Regions from separate parts of the Pseudorhodoplanes sp. genome, predicted to be linked through region 3. Evidence: predicted binding sites of a transcription regulator. Region 3 holds the regulator's gene; each other region holds the start of a gene.
The links. The regulator PhoB, encoded in region 3, activates phosphate uptake and scavenging genes when phosphate is short. The targets are predictions, from matches to a motif close to TGTCATNNANCTGTCAT.

Region 1 (4,209 bases), on a different contig from region 3:
CTGTCGCCGCTGGCGCTGGTATTCGCGCTCAGCTTCGGCATGGAGCGGATGCGTCCGGCCACGGCGCAGATGCTGTTCTGGGTGTTCGCGGCGCTGATGGGCATCTCGCTCGGCTCGATCTTCATGGTCTATACGCAGACCTCGATCACCCGGGTGTTCTTCATCACCGCGGCGACCTTCGGCGCACTCAGCCTGTGGGGCTACACCACGCAGCGGGATATTTCCGGCTGGGGCTCGTTCCTGTTCATGGGCCTGATCGGCGTGATCCTTGCCTCGCTGGTGAACCTGATCTGGCCGAACGGCATGCTGCAGTTCGTGATTTCGGTCGTCGGCGTCCTGGTGTTCGCAGGCCTCACCGCCTACGACACCCAGCGCCTGAAGAACGAGTATGTCTACGGGCAGATGGAAGGCGAGGCACGGGAGCGGTCGGCCATCATGGGCGCGCTGTCGCTGTACCTCAACTTCATCAATCTCTTCACGCTGCTGCTGCAACTGCTCGGACAGCGCGAGGAATAGCGGCCCGTCGGCTGCGCCGACCGATACCACGTTACAAAGAGTTAAGGGGCCCGGACGATTCCGGGCCCTTTTTCGTTGCAAAGGCCAAGCGCCGCTGGAAACCGGGGCCAAGGTTCCTTATGTTCGCGGCGAGTGTGGCCGCCCGCCGGGTGGCCTGCCGGCCCGGCGGTATCCGGGCTTTTGAAAGGGTTTTCCCATGTCCGATTTCGATCGGAATGCCGCCGCCACCCGCGGTGGCTATGCGGACCGCACGGTCGCCTATGATGCCGGCCTGCGCGCGCACATGATCCGCGTCTACAACTACATGGCCTCGGCAGTCGCACTGACCGGTGTCGTGGCGTACCTCACCTTCCAGATGGTCGGCGGCAATTCCATCTCCGTCGTTGGCGGAAAGATCAGCGGGCTCACCCCGCTCGGTCAGTTCCTGTTCGGCGGCCCGTTCATGTGGGTGCTGATGCTGGCGCCGCTCGCGATGGTGCTGGTGCTGAGCTTCGGGATCCAGCGGCTGTCCGCCGGCACCGCGGCGCTGCTGTTCTATGTCTATGCCGGCATCCTCGGCGTGTCGCTGGCGACGATCTTCATCGTCTACACCGCGAACTCGATCGCCAACGTGTTCTTCATCTCGGCGGCGGCATTCGGTGCGCTCAGCCTGTATGGCTACACGACCAAGCGCGACCTCTCGCCGATCGGCTCGTTCCTGATCATGGGCTTGTTCGGGGTGATCATCGCCTCGCTGGTGAATATCTGGCTGAAGTCGGACGCGATGTCGTTCATCATCTCGATCGTCGGCGTGCTGGTGTTCGCCGGGCTGACCGCCTGGGACACCCAGAAGATCAAGGAGATGTACTCAGCCTCCGACGACGCGCAATCGGCCGGCCGCAAGGCCGTGATGGGCGCGCTGTCGCTCTATCTGGACTTCATCAACCTGTTCCTGATGCTGTTGCGCCTGTTCGGTGGCCGCCGCTAAGGCGGACAGCACAAACCGAAACGCAAAACGCCCCGGCTCCTGCCGGGGCGTTTTCGTTTTTGCTATGCTGACCTGAACCCGGTTCGACCTCCGCCGCAACCATGTCGCCGATCACAATCCGGCCGGTTCAACCGGACGATATCCAGGGCATCACCGCGATCTATGCGCATGCCGTCACGCACGGCACCGCGTCATTCGAGACCGAGCCGCCAAGCGAGTCCGAGATGGACCATCGCCGCAGGACGCTGGAAAACGGCGGCTTTCCGTATGTCGTCGCCGACATTGCCGGCCGGATCGCCGGCTATGCCTATGCCGGACCCTACCGGACGCGGATCGCCTATCGCTACACAGTCGAGGACAGCGTCTATATCCATCAGGATGCTCAGCGGAAGGGGATCGGCCGCATGCTGCTGACCGAGCTGCTGACCCGGGCCGAGGCGCGGGGTTTTCGTCAGATGATCGCGGTGATCGGCGATTCGGCGCAAACCGCCTCTATCGCGTTGCACCGTTCTCTCGGCTTCACAGCCGTCGGCACCTTCACCGATATCGGCTTCAAGCACGGTCGCTGGCTGGACTCGGTTCTAATGCAGCGCGCGCTGGGAGACGGTGCCAGCACGCCTCCCGTCACCCCGCAACCAGACTGAGCTTCTTGTCGAACACCCGCAGGACGCGGTCGAGTTCGTGCCCGCGCCGCATGATCAGCCCGGTGGCCGAGATCACGCTGAAAGCGCCCTGCCGGCGCGACAGCTTCGGGTTTTTCTCGATACGATAGATCGGAACTTCGGACGAGCGCCGGAACACCGAGAACACCGCGCGGTCCTTCATGAAATCGATGGCGTAATCGCGCCACTCACCGTCCGCGACCATGCGCCCGTACACCTGCAGGATCCGGTCGAGTTCGCGGCGGTCGAACCTGACCTCTGCGGGAGCCGATGCCGTCGCGCCGGGCACGCCCCCCGATCGCGCGCTGGGTTCGGTATCGCCCGTCAGACTCATGGGCGCCTCCTTCCTTCTGTGACAGGATGATGATTGCCGCTGGCGCGCGTGACCGCAAGACCCGCATCCGGAAGCCGGCGCGTGTCAGCGAATAAATTTGCGCAAGCCTTTCAATCGATGCGCTGAGAAGCCGCAGTCACGGCTTCGTGCAGGGAACCACAATAAGGCCCAAATTCGGTCCAGCGCCCGCCCCTAAGGATAGCGATCTTGGATACTCAAGACCCGATCCGGAACGAGCTCCGGATCCTCAGCCCCCCAGCCCCCCGGGGTTCCAACGGATCGGGTCGTTTGTATCGCGTACGTTTTGAGTACCGCGTACGGTTCAATCCCCAACGCTTCAAGGCCGGCTTCGCGCCGGCCTTTTTTTCGCGCTGCCTGCTGACAGATCGTTATTGCAGAGACGCCGTGGTCGCGCCGTGGACTCCACCCGGCGCATCGGGCTTGCCGGCCTGCACCAGGATCGCGACCGCATCGAATTTCCCCTTCGCGAGGATCTCGGACACGGATTTGGACAGGACCAGTTCTTCGCCCTTCCAGTCGCCGAGCTTGATCCAGCCACGCACGACATTGGTATAGGTCACGCTCTGCCCGCGGTTCTCACCGCGCCCGATATGCACGGCAACTGTCTTGGCCAGCGGACATAACCAGACTTCGCCGGACTGCCCCGGCTGACTTGCCGCCGGGATCGATACCTGAAGCTTGCCATCGGCAACGGTCGCCTTCACCGGCAGTTGCTGACGCTGTGCATTGGTGCGTGCCTGCTTGATGGCGCGCTCAATGGCACCCTTGTCGCTGCCAAGCACATGCGTGGTGCCGTTGATCACGACCTGCGGCGTATAGATCGCACGGTCGCCGCGTACGCCCGCATAACCGCGTTGCCGCTTGACGTGTCCCGGCAGCGCCAGCGTGTCCTTCCAGCCGAGATAGTCCCAATAATCCACGGACAGACTCATCGGCAGGATCGACGGATCCTGGGAGAGCTCGCTGAGCAACTTGTCGGCGGCAGGGCAGGAGGAGCATCCCTGGCTCGTAAACAGCTCGACCACCACCTTCGAGTCACCTGCGGCAACCGGCGTACCGGTCATCCAGGCCGCGCAAACGGCAACGACGACAGCAAGGGAATTGCGCTGGATCATGCTGACTTTCTGGTTTCTTGGCCGGCTTGTTCTTGGCCGCACGTGCCCCGCACTGGCAATTTGATGATGCGCCCACTTAACCGGCTGGGGCGCCATCCGCCACTCAATTTGGAGTGACATCGTTAAGGAGAAATTCCGTTGCCGGAACAGTGAATAGAGCGGTCCGGCGCCCGATGGCGCCGGACCTTGCCCGTCAGGCCGCGAGCTGCCGCAGCACGTATTGCAGAATGCCGCCGTTTTTGAAGTATTCGAGCTCGTCCAGCGTGTCGATGCGGCAAATCAGCGGCACGGTTTTCACACTGCCGTCAGCCATCTTAATTTCTGCGGTCACCTTCTGGCGCGGCCGCAAATCTTCAAGCCCGCGGATCGTGACGGTCTCGCTGCCCTTCAGTCCAAGCGTCTGCCATGACGTCCCCTCTTCGAACACGAGTGGGAGAACGCCCATGCCAACCAGATTGGACCGATGGATGCGCTCGAAGGACTGCGTGATCACCGCCCGGATGCCGAGCAGAACGGTGCCCTTCGCCGCCCAGTCACGCGAGGAACCGGTGCCATATTCCTTGCCGGCGAAGACAACGAGCGGGACCTTCTCCT
Region 2 (4,209 bases), 170 kb from region 3:
GTGACGGCATCTTCAATGCCGAGACGTTTCTCGCGAGCGATGGCCGCTTCGGCATCGGCACGGATTCCAATATTCAGATCGATGCCCCGGCGGAGTTGCGCCAACTCGAATATTCGCAGCGTCTGAAGGCGCGCGCCCGCAATGTGATGACCGCCAAGGAGGGGGATTCGACCGGCCGCTCGCTATACACGCGGGCGTTGACGGGCGGTGCACAGGCGCTGGCGCAGCCGATCGGCGCGCTGGCGGCGGGACATCGCGCGGACATCGTGGTGCTGGATGCGGATCACCCCGATCTCGCGGGTGCGTCGAGCGACGACATGGTTATCGACATCCTGATCTTTTCTGCAGGCCGCGATCTGATCCAAACCGTGCTCGCGGGCGGCAAAGTCGTGGTTCGCGAAGGGCGCCATCACGCACGGGATGCGATTGCACAAAAATACCGCAGCACGGTGTCACGTCTGGCGAAAGGCTGATGCCGGTTCGGTGAACCCCGTCACATGGCTGTCATTGCGCAACCCTAGCTGAGTGCTAGCCTCGTCCTCGCTCCTTGGAGGGTCGTGATCCATGCGCTCCATAATCCTTGCCACGGTTGCAATCGTCACAAGTCTTGCTGCCGCCGCTGCGGCTCCTGCTCACGCGCTCGACAAGCGCTTTACCGATGCCGATGGCGATCTTGTCGCCGACGCACCGAAGGACCCGAAACACTTCGTCGATCCGCCGGTTCTGGTGTTCTCCTACACGCCGGTCGAAGACCCCGCGGTCTACGCCAAGGTCTGGGACGGCTTCGTCAAGCATCTCGAGACCGTGACCGGCAAGAAGGTGCAGTTCTTCCCGGTTCAGTCCAACGCCGCGCAACTCGAGGCGATGCGCGCCGGTCGCCTGCATGTTTCCGGGTTCAATACCGGGTCGAATCCGCTGGCGGTGAATTGCGCGGGCTTCGTGCCGTTCGCGATGATGGCGTCGCGCGACAACGCCTATGGCTATGAGATGGAGATCATCACCTTTGCCGGCAGCGGCGTGCGCAAGGTCGAGGACATCAAGGGCAAGAAGATGGCCTTCACTTCACAGACCTCGAATTCCGGCTTCAAGGCGCCGTCGGCGTTGCTGAAGGAAAAATTCGGGCTCGAGGCCGGCAAGGACTACGAGCCGGTGTTTTCCGGCAAGCACGACAATTCGATCGTCGGTGTCGCGAACAGGGATTATCCGGCCGCGGCCGTCGCCAACTCCGTCATGAATCGCATGATGGCGCGGGGCGTGGTCAATAAGGATCAGATCGTCACCATCTACAAGTCGCAGACTTTTCCGACCACGGGCTACGGCTATGTCTACAACCTGAAGCCGGAACTGGCCGCCAAGGTGAAGGAGGCCTTCTTCAGCTTCAAATGGGACGGATCCGACTTGCTGAAGGAGTTCGAGAGTTCCGAGCCGCCGCAGCAGAAATTCATGCCGATTACCTACAAGGACCACTGGCAGGTGGTGCGCGACATCGATGGTGCGATGGGCGTCAAATACGATTGCAAAGGCTGACGGCAAGGGGCCGGGCTGGCACGACGCAATCGCGGTTTCAAGATGGAATCGGGCTCTTGCGGCGTGTCACAAATCTGTAATGATCGGTACCTAGCTGAGCACGTTCATTCAGGCTGGCGGGGACCGCTTCGGGCGTAACCTCGGTTCCGCCGAGCGGCTCAGCGATGGGAGGTCAAACCATGCGTTTCCGTATTCTCGGCGGCATCGTCGCCGCATTGATGCTGGCGGCCATGCCGGCATCCGTCTCTGCCATGGATCAGCGCTTTACCGATGCCGACGGCGACATGGTTGCCGACGCGCCGAAAGACCCGAAACAATGGGTCGATCCGTCGGTGCTGGTATTCTCCTACACGCCGGTCGAGGATCCGGCGATGTATGCCAAGGTCTGGGACGGCTTCATCAAGCATCTCGAGAAGACCACCGGCAAGCGCGTTCAGTTTTTTCCGGTCCAGTCCAATGCTGCGCAACTCGAGGCCATGCGCGCCGGCCGTCTGCATGTTGCGGGATTCAACAGCGGTGCGGTTCCGCTTGCGGTCAATTGCGCGGGTTTCGTGCCGTTCACGCTGATGGCGTCGAAAGACGGCCAATACGGGTACGAGATGGAGGTCATCACCTTTCCCGGCAGCGGTGTGACCAAGATGGAAGACATCAAGGGCAAGAAGATGGCCTTCACGGCGCAGACGTCGAATTCCGGGTTCCGCGTGCCGTCGGCCTTGCTGAAGAACACCTATGGCCTGGAAGCCGGCAAGGACTATGAGCCGGTGTTTTCCGGCAAGCACGACAATTCTGTAATTGGCGTAGCGAACAAGGACTATCCCGCTGCGGCTGTGGCGAACGAGGTCATGCACCGCATCATCGATCGCGGCGTGGTGAAGAAGGATCAGATCGTCACCATTTACAAGTCGAAGACCTATCCCACCACCGGTTACGGCATGGCCTATAACCTCAAGCCCGAGCTTGCGGCCAAGGTGAAGGAAGCCTTCTTTACCTACCCGTGGGAGGGCTCCGAGCTTGCCAAGGAATTCGCGTCCACGACGCCGCCGATGCAGAAATTCCTCCCGATCACCTACAAGGAGCATTGGCTGCCGATCCGCGAGAGCGACGAGGCGGTCGGCGTGAAATACGACTGCAAGGGCTAGTTGAAGCTCATGCTGCGCATCGAGGGGCTGGTCAAACGCTACAAGACCGGTGACATGGCGCTGAAGGGCGTCGATCTGGTGGTTCCGGCCGGTCAGGTGATCGGTCTGATTGGCCCCTCCGGTGCGGGCAAGTCGACGCTCATCCGCTGCATCAACCGGCTGGTCGAACCGACGAACGGCCAGATCTTTCTCGGCGAACGGCAGATCACTGGCCTCGGTCGGGCAGAACTTCGCAGAATGCGCCGCCGCATGGGCATGATCTTCCAGGAATTCGCGCTGGTCGAACGCCTCACGGTTATGGAAAACGTGCTCTCGGGGCGGCTCGGATACGTGCCGTTCTGGCGGAGTTTCCTGCGCCGCTATCCGCCGCAGGATGTGCGCAACGCGTTCGCGACGCTGGATCGCGTTGGTCTGCTTGACCATGTCGACAAACGTGCGGATGCTCTGTCCGGCGGCCAGCGCCAGCGCGTCGGGATTGCGCGCGCGCTGCAGCAGGATCCCGAACTGCTGCTGATCGACGAGCCGACCGCGAGCCTCGATCCCAAAACCTCGCGCCAGATCATGCGGCTGATCGGCGAAATTTGCGCCGAACGCAATCTCGCCGCGGTGGTCAACATTCACGACGTGGCGCTGGCGCAGATGTTCCTGCCGCGCATCGTCGGCCTCCGCTCAGGCTCCATCGTCTATGACGGTCCGGCGGATGGACTGACGCCGGACGTTCTCACCACGATCTACGGCGAGGAGGACTGGACCGCGACCGCGGCGCAGGATGAGGATGACGACGTCGGTCCCGTGTCCGTCAAGCTGCCCGTCGCGGTCTGAGTGGCGATGACCGATCTCACAAATGCGGCGCGTTATCCGTCGGTCTGGCGGAAGCCGCCATTCATCGCCAATGGCGTGTTGCGCTGGGCGATCTATGGCGGTGCATTGCTGTATGTCGTTATCTCGATTGGCGCGATCGATGTGAACTGGGCGCGGCTGTCGGAAGGCGCGGTGCGCGGGGCGCGTCTTCTGTCAGGTTTCCTCCAGCCGAATTTCACCAGCCGTTGGAGCGACATTGCCCAAGGGATGCAGGAAAGCCTGACCATGACCGTGACGTCCACGGTGGCCGGCATCCTGATCTCGATCCCGATCGGAATCGGGGCGGCGCGCAACCTGTCGCCTATGCCGGTCTATCTCGCATGCCGCGCAATCATCGCGGTCTCGCGCAGCTTCCAGGAAGTCATCATCGCGATCCTGTTCGTTGCGATGGTGGGATTCGGGCCATTCGCCGGATTTCTGACGCTCTCATTCGCGACCATCGGTTTTCTGGCCAAGCTCCTGGCGGAGGATATCGAGGACATTGACCCATCGCAGGCCGAAGCGATTCGCGCCACGGGCGCGTCCTGGGCGCAAGTCGTCAATTATGCGGTGCAGCCGCAGGTCATGCCGCGGCTGATCGGACTGTCGCTCTATCGCATCGACATCAACTTCCGCGAATCCGCGGTGGTCGGCATCGTCGGTGCAGGCGGCATCGGCGCCACGCTCAACACCTCGCTCAGCC
Region 3 (4,209 bases):
ATTGCGCGCAGGTCGGCGGGCCGGATGTCGATCAGGTCGATGAAATGGCGGACGCTGCGCCGGGCGTTGCTCTTTGCCATCAGACTGGAGCCGGGCTGACGGGCTTGGCCGCATGCGCAAGCTTTTCGCAGGCGCGTTCGATCATCGCGATGCCGTCGGCGACGCCGGCCTCGTCAAGGATCAGTGGCGGCAACAACCGCACGACGTTGTCGCCGGCCGCGATCGCCAGCATCTTTTCGTTGCGGAGCGCCGTGACCATGTCGCCATTCGGCACGACGCAGACCAGACCAAGCAGCAGCCCCTCGCCGCGCACATCGGCAATCACCGACGGAAAGCGATCCTTCAACTCGGCAAGCCGCTGCTTCAAGAGAAGCGACATCTTGCGGGTATTCTCGAGGAAGCCGGGCGCCAGCACCACGTCCAGCACCGCATTGCCGACGCGCGTCGCCAGCGGATTGCCGCCGAAGGTCGAGCCATGGGTGCCGGCGGTCATGCCCTGGCCGGCTTCCGCAGTCGCAAGGCAGGCGCCGATCGGAAAGCCGCCGCCGAGCGCCTTGGCCAGCGCCATGATGTCGGGCGCGATCCCCGCGTGCATGTATCCGAACAATTCGCCGGTGCGGCCGATGCCGGTTTGCACCTCGTCGAACACCAGCATCAGGCCGTGCTCGTCACACAGCTTGCGCAGTTGGCGCAGGAATTCCGGCGGCACCACGCGCACACCGCCCTCGCCCTGGATCGGCTCGATCAGGATCGCGGCGGTGGTGTCGGAGATCGCCTTCTTCGTCGCTTCGAGATCGGCGAACGGCACCTGGATGAAGCCGCCGGCCACAGGGCCGAAGCCTTCGAGATATTTCGGCTGCCCGCCGGCAGCGAGCGTCGCCAGCGTGCGGCCGTGGAAGGCGCCTTCATAGGTAATGATGTCGACGCGCTCGGGATGACCGGAGACGGCGTGATATTTGCGCGCGGTCTTGATCGCACATTCCATCGCCTCGGCGCCGGAATTGCAGAAGAAGACGAGGTCCGCGAAGCTTGCGGCGCACAGCCGCTGTGCCAGGCGCTCCGCTTCCGGAATCCGGAACAGGTTGGAGACGTGCCAGACTTTCTGCGCCTGGTCGGTCAGCGCCTCGACCAGCACCGGATGCGCGTGACCCAGCACGTTGACCGCAACGCCCGATCCGAAGTCGAGATAGCGCTCGCCATTGGTCGCGGTCAGCCAGGCGCCCTCGCCCCGCTCGAAGGCAAGGTCGGCGCGGTTATAAGTCGGCAGAAGATTGGAGACCACGGCAGAACATCCGGCAGAAACTGGACCGGCAATGTCAGAGCATCAGCAGACAATGCCGGAGCCTAAACGAAATGTGCCGCCCCCGCGGGCGGCACTGCAACCGGCATTCTAGGGGCGGGCCGTAGGCTGTCAACCGAACCGCCCGGCCACGCGATGCCGCAGCGCTTCGAATAAGGCGGGGAAAACCTTGCGCTCTCCACAGCGACGATGGGTGCGCAGGGGGGGCGGACTCTTGCGGGCGAGTCCAGCGATTGTGTAGTGTCGCCCCTGTCAGATACGACATCTCGTGCGGCGGACAGGCAAGTAAGTACATCTGCGTGTGTGGCGTCCCGCTGGCAGCCTCAGGCTGTCCGGCGACGGGAAAGGATTCTGCGGACGGTATTCCCCTCCGCGGGGCAACAAGGAGAAACCCATGACGTGGACCGACGAACGGGTCGAGCAGCTCAAGAAGCTCTGGTCCGACGGCCTCTCGGCCTCCCAGATCGCGGCCGAACTGGGCGGGATCACCCGCAACGCGGTCATCGGCAAGGTGCATCGTCTGGGGCTCTCCGGCCGCACCAAGGCGCCGTCGTCCAGCGCGCCGCGGCAGCGAAAGCCGAGGGCGACCCATATGTTACGGGTGTCTCGTCCCGCCGTTCGCGGCAATACCGCGCTGGCCCAGGCCTTCGCCTATGACTACGAGATGGACGTCGAACCGGCCCAGGTCGAGAATGTCGTGCCGATCGGACAGCGCCGCACGCTTCTGGAACTGAACGAGCAGACCTGCAAATGGCCGATCGGCGACCCGGCGACGTCGGAATTCTATTTCTGCGGCGGTCCGTCCGTTAATGGTCTGCCCTATTGCGCCTACCACTCGCGTATCGCTTATCAGCCGCCGGCGGCGCGGCGGGACAAGCGCTCGGCAGGCGGGCGCTGACGCGCTCGCGCAGGGCGCCGCGGCGACCGGATCGACCAGACCAAGTCGGACAAGGTCAGATCAGGTGAGGTCCGCGCGCCCGAAGCGATCGTCGATCGCATAACCGGAGCCGCGCACGGTGCGGATCGGATCCCCGTCGCGGCCACGGTTGAGAGCCTTGCGCAGCCGCCCGACATGCACATCGACGGTACGCTCGTCGATATAGACCTCACTGCCCCACACGCCATCGAGCAATTGTTCCCGGGTAAACACGCGGCCGGGGCGCTCCATCAGAAATTCCAGAAGCCGGAACTCGGTCGGCCCGAGCTCTACGTCGCGGCCGGCGCGGGAGACCCGCTTCTTGACGCGATCGAGTTCGATTTCGCCCAGCGTCAACACGTCGGCCAGCCGCTCCGGCCGGGATCGCCGCAGCAGCGCCCGGATCCGTGCCACCAGTTCCGGGACCGAGAACGGCTTGACGATATAATCGTCGGCGCCGGTCGAAAGCCCGCGCACGCGCTCGCTCTCCTCGCCGCGCGCGGTCAGCATGATGATCGGCAGCGACTTGGTCTCGGGCCGCGCCCGCAGCCGCCGGCAGAGTTCGATGCCGGACAGTCCGGGCAACATCCAGTCGAGCACGACGAGATCGGGCGTGCTCTCGCGCAGCCTGGTATCGGCATCGTCACCGCGCGCGACGGTCTCGACGTCGTATCCTTCGGTCTCGAGGTTGTATCGCAGCAGCAGCGACAACGGCTCCTCGTCCTCAACGATCAGGATGCGCGCGGTCTGAGCGTTCATGTCGCTGCTTCCGTTCATCCCTGCGCCGCCTGCGCCGCCAATGGCGCAAAGCTGGTGGTATCGGCCTTCGGGCGTTCGGAAGTGATCGGCTCGCCCTTGATCATGTAATAGACGGTCTCGGCGATGTTGGTGGCATGGTCGCCCATCCGCTCGATATTTTTTGCCGAGAACAGGAGATGGATACAGAACGTGATGTTGCGCGGGTCTTCCATCATGTAGGTGAGCAATTCGCGGAACAGCGAGACGCACATGGCGTCGATTTCCTCGTCACGCTTCCACACATCCATGGCCTCGTCGACGTCGCGGGCGGCATAGGCGTCCAGCACGCGTTTGAGCTGGGTCAACACCAGAGACCCCATATGGTCGACGCCGCGGATGAGCTTCAGCGACGGATATTCACCCTCGAGGTCGAGTGCGCGCTTGCCGATATTCTTGGCGAGATCGCCGATGCGTTCGATTTCGTTGGCGACCCGCAAGGCGCTCACCACTTCACGAAGGTCGATGGCCATCGGCTGGCGGCGCGCAATCGTCAGGATCGCGCGCTCCTCGATCTCCCGCTGCAGCGCGTCGATCTGGGCATCGGCTGCGATCAGCTTGTTTGCGAGATCGATGTCGCGGCGGGTCAGCGCCTGCACTGCGTCCGCGATCTCCTTCTCGGCAAGGCCGCCCATTTCCGCAACCATGCGGTTGAGCTCCTGCAGATCGACGTCGAACGCCTTGGCGATGTGGTCAGCCATTGTCTTGGTCCTTGTCTGCAGCCGGTCAGCCGAAGCGGCCGGTGATGTAATCCTGGGTGCGGCGATCGCCCGGCGTCGTGAAGACGGTCTCGGTCGGGCCCTCCTCGACAAGAATGCCGAGATGGAAAAACGCGGTCCGCTGCGACACGCGGGCTGCCTGCTGCATCGAGTGCGTCACGATGATGATGGTGAAATTCCGCCGCAACTCATCGATCAGTTCCTCGATGCGAGCGGTCGCGATCGGATCGAGCGCGGAGCATGGTTCGTCCATCAGAATCACTTCAGGACCGACCGCAATCGCCCGCGCGATGCACAGCCGCTGCTGCTGGCCGCCTGACAGGCTGGTACCGGAATCGTCCAGACGATCCTTGACCTCTTCCCATAGCCCGGCGCGCTTCAGGCTGGATGTCACGATCTCGTCGAGTTCGGATTTCGAACGAGCGATCCCGTGGATGCGCGGACCATAGGCGACGTTTTCGTAGATCGATTTCGGGAAT
Region 4 (4,209 bases), on a different contig from region 3:
TCGAGCACGCTGACGCCATTGCTGAAGCGGCTTGAGGCGATGGGCTATGTCACGCGCAAACGCGATAGCGAGGACGAGCGCCAGGTTCGCGTCAGCCTCACGTCCAAGGGCAAGACGATTTTCGAGAAGGCATTCTGTGGCCGCGAAACCGTGATCGACGCGACCGGGCTCGATCCGGAATCGTTCGCGCGCCTGCAGCGCGATCTGATCAAGCTGCGCGACAATCTGCTGGCATGGTCGAAGACTTAGCGGCCGGCCGCAGCCTTTGCGTGGCGAACCGCGGTCAGCCCTGAGTCACGCCGGCCAGCAAATCTTCGCCGACACTCGACACCAGCGCGGGCCGACCCACAATCAGCGGATCCGCGGTCCCGATCCGTGTCAGATCGCGATTGTCATAAGGAATGCGGCCCAGAACGAAGCGCATCGCGTTCAGGCGCGCGCGCTTCTTGCAATCGCTCTTGATGACGGTCCATGGCGCGTCCGACGTGTCGGTATGCAGGAACATGGCTTCCTTCGCGCGCGTATAATCGTCCCAGCGATCGAGCGATTCCAGATCGATCGGGCTGAGCTTCCACTGCTTGAGCGGATGCAGATTGCGCTCCTTGAACCGACGACGCTGCTCGGCGCGCCCGACCGAAAACCACATCTTGAAAAGATGCACGCCGCTGCGCACGAGCTGCCGCTCGAATTCCGGCGTCTGCCTCAGAAACTCGTCATATTCCGCGGGCGTGCAGAAGCCCATGACGCGCTCCACACCGGCGCGGTTGTACCAGGAGCGATCGAATAGCACGATTTCGCCGCGCGTCGGCAAGTGCTGCACATAGCGCTGGAAGAACCATTGCCCTCGCTCGGTCTCGCTCGGTTTTTCCAGAGCCACGACGCGCGCACCGCGTGGATTGAGATGCTCCATGAACCGCTTGATCGCGCCGCCCTTGCCGGCCGCATCGCGTCCCTCGAACAGAATGACGATGCGCGCTCCGGTCGCCTTCACCCAAGCCTGCAGCTTCAGAAGCTCGACCTGAAGATCGTATTTCTGGCGTTCGTACGACTTCCGCGACATCAGGTTTTTGTACGGATAGGCGCCGCTGCGCCAGCCGGCAGACAACTCGGTGTCGGGATCTAGCCTGTCGGTGCCGCCGGCTTCGGCCGCACCGGTCAGCAGCTTGCGCAACGCACGGCGCTCGTCGGGCGACGCGCCATCCATCAGGGTGCGCAATTGTGCGATCAGGCCGGATGGCGGTGCGGTCCTGGCGTGCTGCTCCAGCAACTCCTTGAGTGTCGCGGCCTGAACAATCCGCTGTCTCACGACCTTGCGGGTGACAATCTCGTTCTTGATGTTGGCTGGATTGAGCGTGGCGACTGTGTCACCCTCACTGACGCGGCGCGCATTCCGCTTGGCTTTGCCGTTTCCGCGGCCACGCGACACCGGCGTTCGAACCCCGATCGATTCCGCCATTGCAGACTCCGCCGTTGCGACACACGATCCGTCACAAAAGCTTCATATTGCGCCCGGGAGCCGAACGGTTGACCCAAATCAAACCGCGGTACGGATCGGACGGGATGGAGACGTGCTCCCGGCAATGCCGCCTTGCATCGCCGAACCAAGGCAGCTCTGTCGGTCAACTAGCTGCCGAGATACTTCAACGCGACCGCCGAGATGACGATAATGATGGCAACGGCGGCCAGGGAGATTCCGGGCCCGTGATCGACGCTTCGATACTTCATTTTCAAAAACAACGTACGGGGAGGTTCAGCAAGCAGAGACGTTGGCGGTCTCGCGCAGGACTTCCCTTGGGAGGAAGCGGCGGCCGCCGCCGATGCGAGGAACATGATCCCATCGCCGGACGGGACACAACCGCCCAGCGCGAACGCCTGGCAGTCTTCCACACGAAAGTCGGCGATCCGAGCGCTCATGGCGCGCCATCTTCACGCGATGCGTGCAATACCCCACAAACGCATCCTTGATAAGGTCTCTGCGAGCAGCAAACCAGCGACAGGCCCCGCATGAGCACCCTGCACATCCGGCCAATGCGGCCCGACGAGATATCGATCGCGATCGGCTGGGCCGCCACCGAGGGCTGGAATCCCGGCCTGAACGATGCCGCGTGCTTCGCTGCCGTGGATCCGGACGGATTTCTGATCGGCGAGATCGACGGCGCACCGGCAGCAACCATTTCCTGCGTGAATTACGACGCGCACTTTTCCTTTCTCGGCTTCTACATCGTGCGACCGGATTTACGTGGCCGCGGCTTCGGGCTGCAAATCTGGAACGCGGCGATCGCCCATGCCGGCGCGCGCATCATCGGACTTGATGGCGTGGTCGCGCAGCAGCGCAACTACGAGCGATCCGGCTTCGTCCACGCCTATGCCAATGTCCGCTACGGCGGCATTGTTGCCAAGCCGCAAGCACCGCGCGGCGATGTCGTTGATCTGACCACGGTGCCATTGGGGCAGATCGAGGCGAGCGACGCGATGGTTTTCCCTGCCCCGCGCTCCGCGTTTTTGCGCCGCTGGGTCGGTGCGCCAGGACATACCGGACGCGCCTTGCTGCGCGATGGGGAATTGACGGCCTGGGGCGTGATCCGCCCCTGCCGGTCCGGCCACAAGATCGGGCCGCTGGTCGCGGTCGACCGCAACGCGGCGGAAGCCGTACTCGCCGCACTGCTCGACGCCATCGGCGGCGGCGAAGTGTTTCTTGATGTACCGGCCGTCAATGCGGACGCGACCGCATTGGCAAAGGAACTGGGTCTCGCCCCGGTCTTCGAAACCGCGCGCATGTATACCGCTCCGGTCTCGATACCACGGCTCGAACGCGTGTTCGGGGTCACTACATTCGAGCTGGGCTAGCGCCGCAGCCGCGCCATGCGGCGTTCGGCCTCGGATGCGGTCCGAATTCGCGCGGAACCCTGCAAGGAACAGCATCGTTGGCTCCCGTTGGGGCAGGCAGAGGCCGTCCTGACGACGGAGACAGTCTATGATCAATGCCAGCGTCGTATTGTTTGCCACCCTGTCCATCGCAGCCACCGGGGTGCTGTGGCCGGCCGTCGCGTCGGCGCAAGGCGAGATTCCCGCTCAGTCCACCGGACAGGAACCGAAACTGCCCGAGCCGAACGAAGGCCTTATTCCCACAATCAACTGGGCGCGGGCGGAACCGTGGCCAAACGGCGCGATGCCGAAGGCCGCCGCCGGACTGTCGGTGAAGGCGTTTGCCCGCGATCTCAAACATCCGCGCTGGATCTACGTGCTTCCGAACGGCGACGTGTTGGTGGCCGAAGCCGCCAGCCTGCCGTCGCCGTCATGGAGTCCGCGAGCGCTGGTTCAGAACTGGGTGATGCGGCGCGCCGGTTCGATCGTCGAAAACGCCAATCGCATTTCGCTGCTGCGCGACACCAACGGCGACGGCGTTGCCGACGAGCGCCATGTATTTCTGGAAGGTTTGCGTCAGCCGTTCGGGATGGCGCTGATCGGCGACCAGTTCTACGTCGCCAATACCGACAGCGTGGTGCGCTACCCCTACAAGGAGGGCGAGACGTCGATCACGGCGGAAGGCACCAAGCTCGTCGATATCCCGGTGGGTCATCACTGGACCCGCAACATCATGCCGTCCGCCGACAATACGAAGCTTTTCATCACCGTCGGCTCGGGCAGCAATATCGGTGAGAAGGGCATGGAGATCGAACAGGCCCGCGCGACCATCTGGGAGCTCGATCTCGCATCCGGCAAGCATCGCATCTTCGCGTCCGGCCTGCGCAATGCCAACGGCATGGCGATCGAACCCGAAACCGGCGCGCTGTGGACGTCAGTCAACGAGCGCGACGAAATCGGCGACGACGTGCCGCCGGATTATCTGACATCGGTGCAGGACGGTGGCTTCTATGGCTGGCCCTACAGCTATTGGGGCAAAATCGTCGACGAGCGTGTGCAGCCGCAGCGCCCGGATCTGGTCGCGCAATCGATCACGCCGGACTACGCGCTGGGCGGGCATACATCGGCGATCGGACTGGCTTGGTATGGCGGCGATGCGCTGCCGCAGCCGTTCCGCAACGGCATGTTCGTCGGACTGCACGGCTCTTGGAATCGCTCCGACCTGAGCGGCTATCGCGTGGTGTTCGTGCCGTTCCAGGGTGGCCGCCCGTCCGGCGATCCGATCGACGTTCTCACCGGCTTTCTCAAGGATGGCGAGTCGGTCGCCTACGGACGGCCGGTCGG

Region 1: AC5I5I_RS10610 (DUF2794 domain-containing protein) is a predicted target of PhoB. The motif match lies at 2,498-2,514, and genes of this name have one in related genera.
Region 2: phnD (phosphate/phosphite/phosphonate ABC transporter substrate-binding protein) is a predicted target of PhoB. The motif match lies at 1,592-1,608, and genes of this name have one in related genera.
Region 4: ppk2 (polyphosphate kinase 2) is a predicted target of PhoB. The motif match lies at 1,486-1,502, and genes of this name have one in related genera.

Annotation. Positions count from the first base shown of each region.
Region 1 covers NZ_JCABZI010000006.1:41,161-45,369, reverse strand. The annotation lists gene AC5I5I_RS10625 (Bax inhibitor-1/YccA family protein) at 1-516, shown strand, start outside; gene AC5I5I_RS10620 (Bax inhibitor-1/YccA family protein) at 713-1,483, shown strand; gene AC5I5I_RS10615 (GNAT family N-acetyltransferase) at 1,585-2,127, shown strand; gene AC5I5I_RS10610 (DUF2794 domain-containing protein) at 2,108-2,479, opposite strand; gene AC5I5I_RS10605 (DUF1223 domain-containing protein) at 2,869-3,615, opposite strand; gene acnA (aconitate hydratase AcnA) at 3,809-4,209, opposite strand, start outside.
Region 2 covers NZ_JCABZI010000013.1:34,164-38,372, forward strand. The annotation lists gene AC5I5I_RS18490 (formimidoylglutamate deiminase) at 1-473, shown strand, start outside; gene phnD (phosphate/phosphite/phosphonate ABC transporter substrate-binding protein) at 565-1,527, shown strand; gene phnD (phosphate/phosphite/phosphonate ABC transporter substrate-binding protein) at 1,707-2,666, shown strand; gene phnC (phosphonate ABC transporter ATP-binding protein) at 2,676-3,488, shown strand; gene phnE (phosphonate ABC transporter, permease protein PhnE) at 3,495-4,209, shown strand, end outside.
Region 3 covers NZ_JCABZI010000013.1:200,714-204,922, reverse strand. The annotation lists gene argF (ornithine carbamoyltransferase) at 1-80, opposite strand, end outside; gene AC5I5I_RS19290 (aspartate aminotransferase family protein) at 80-1,282, opposite strand; gene AC5I5I_RS19285 (GcrA family cell cycle regulator) at 1,695-2,198, shown strand; gene phoB (phosphate regulon transcriptional regulator PhoB) at 2,259-2,975, opposite strand; gene phoU (phosphate signaling complex protein PhoU) at 2,990-3,712, opposite strand; gene pstB (phosphate ABC transporter ATP-binding protein PstB) at 3,738-4,209, opposite strand, start outside.
Region 4 covers NZ_JCABZI010000001.1:637,394-641,602, forward strand. The annotation lists gene AC5I5I_RS03060 (MarR family winged helix-turn-helix transcriptional regulator) at 1-249, shown strand, start outside; gene ppk2 (polyphosphate kinase 2) at 284-1,456, opposite strand; gene AC5I5I_RS03070 (hypothetical protein) at 1,624-1,914, opposite strand; gene AC5I5I_RS03075 (GNAT family N-acetyltransferase) at 2,005-2,847, shown strand; gene AC5I5I_RS03080 (PQQ-dependent sugar dehydrogenase) at 2,975-4,209, shown strand, end outside.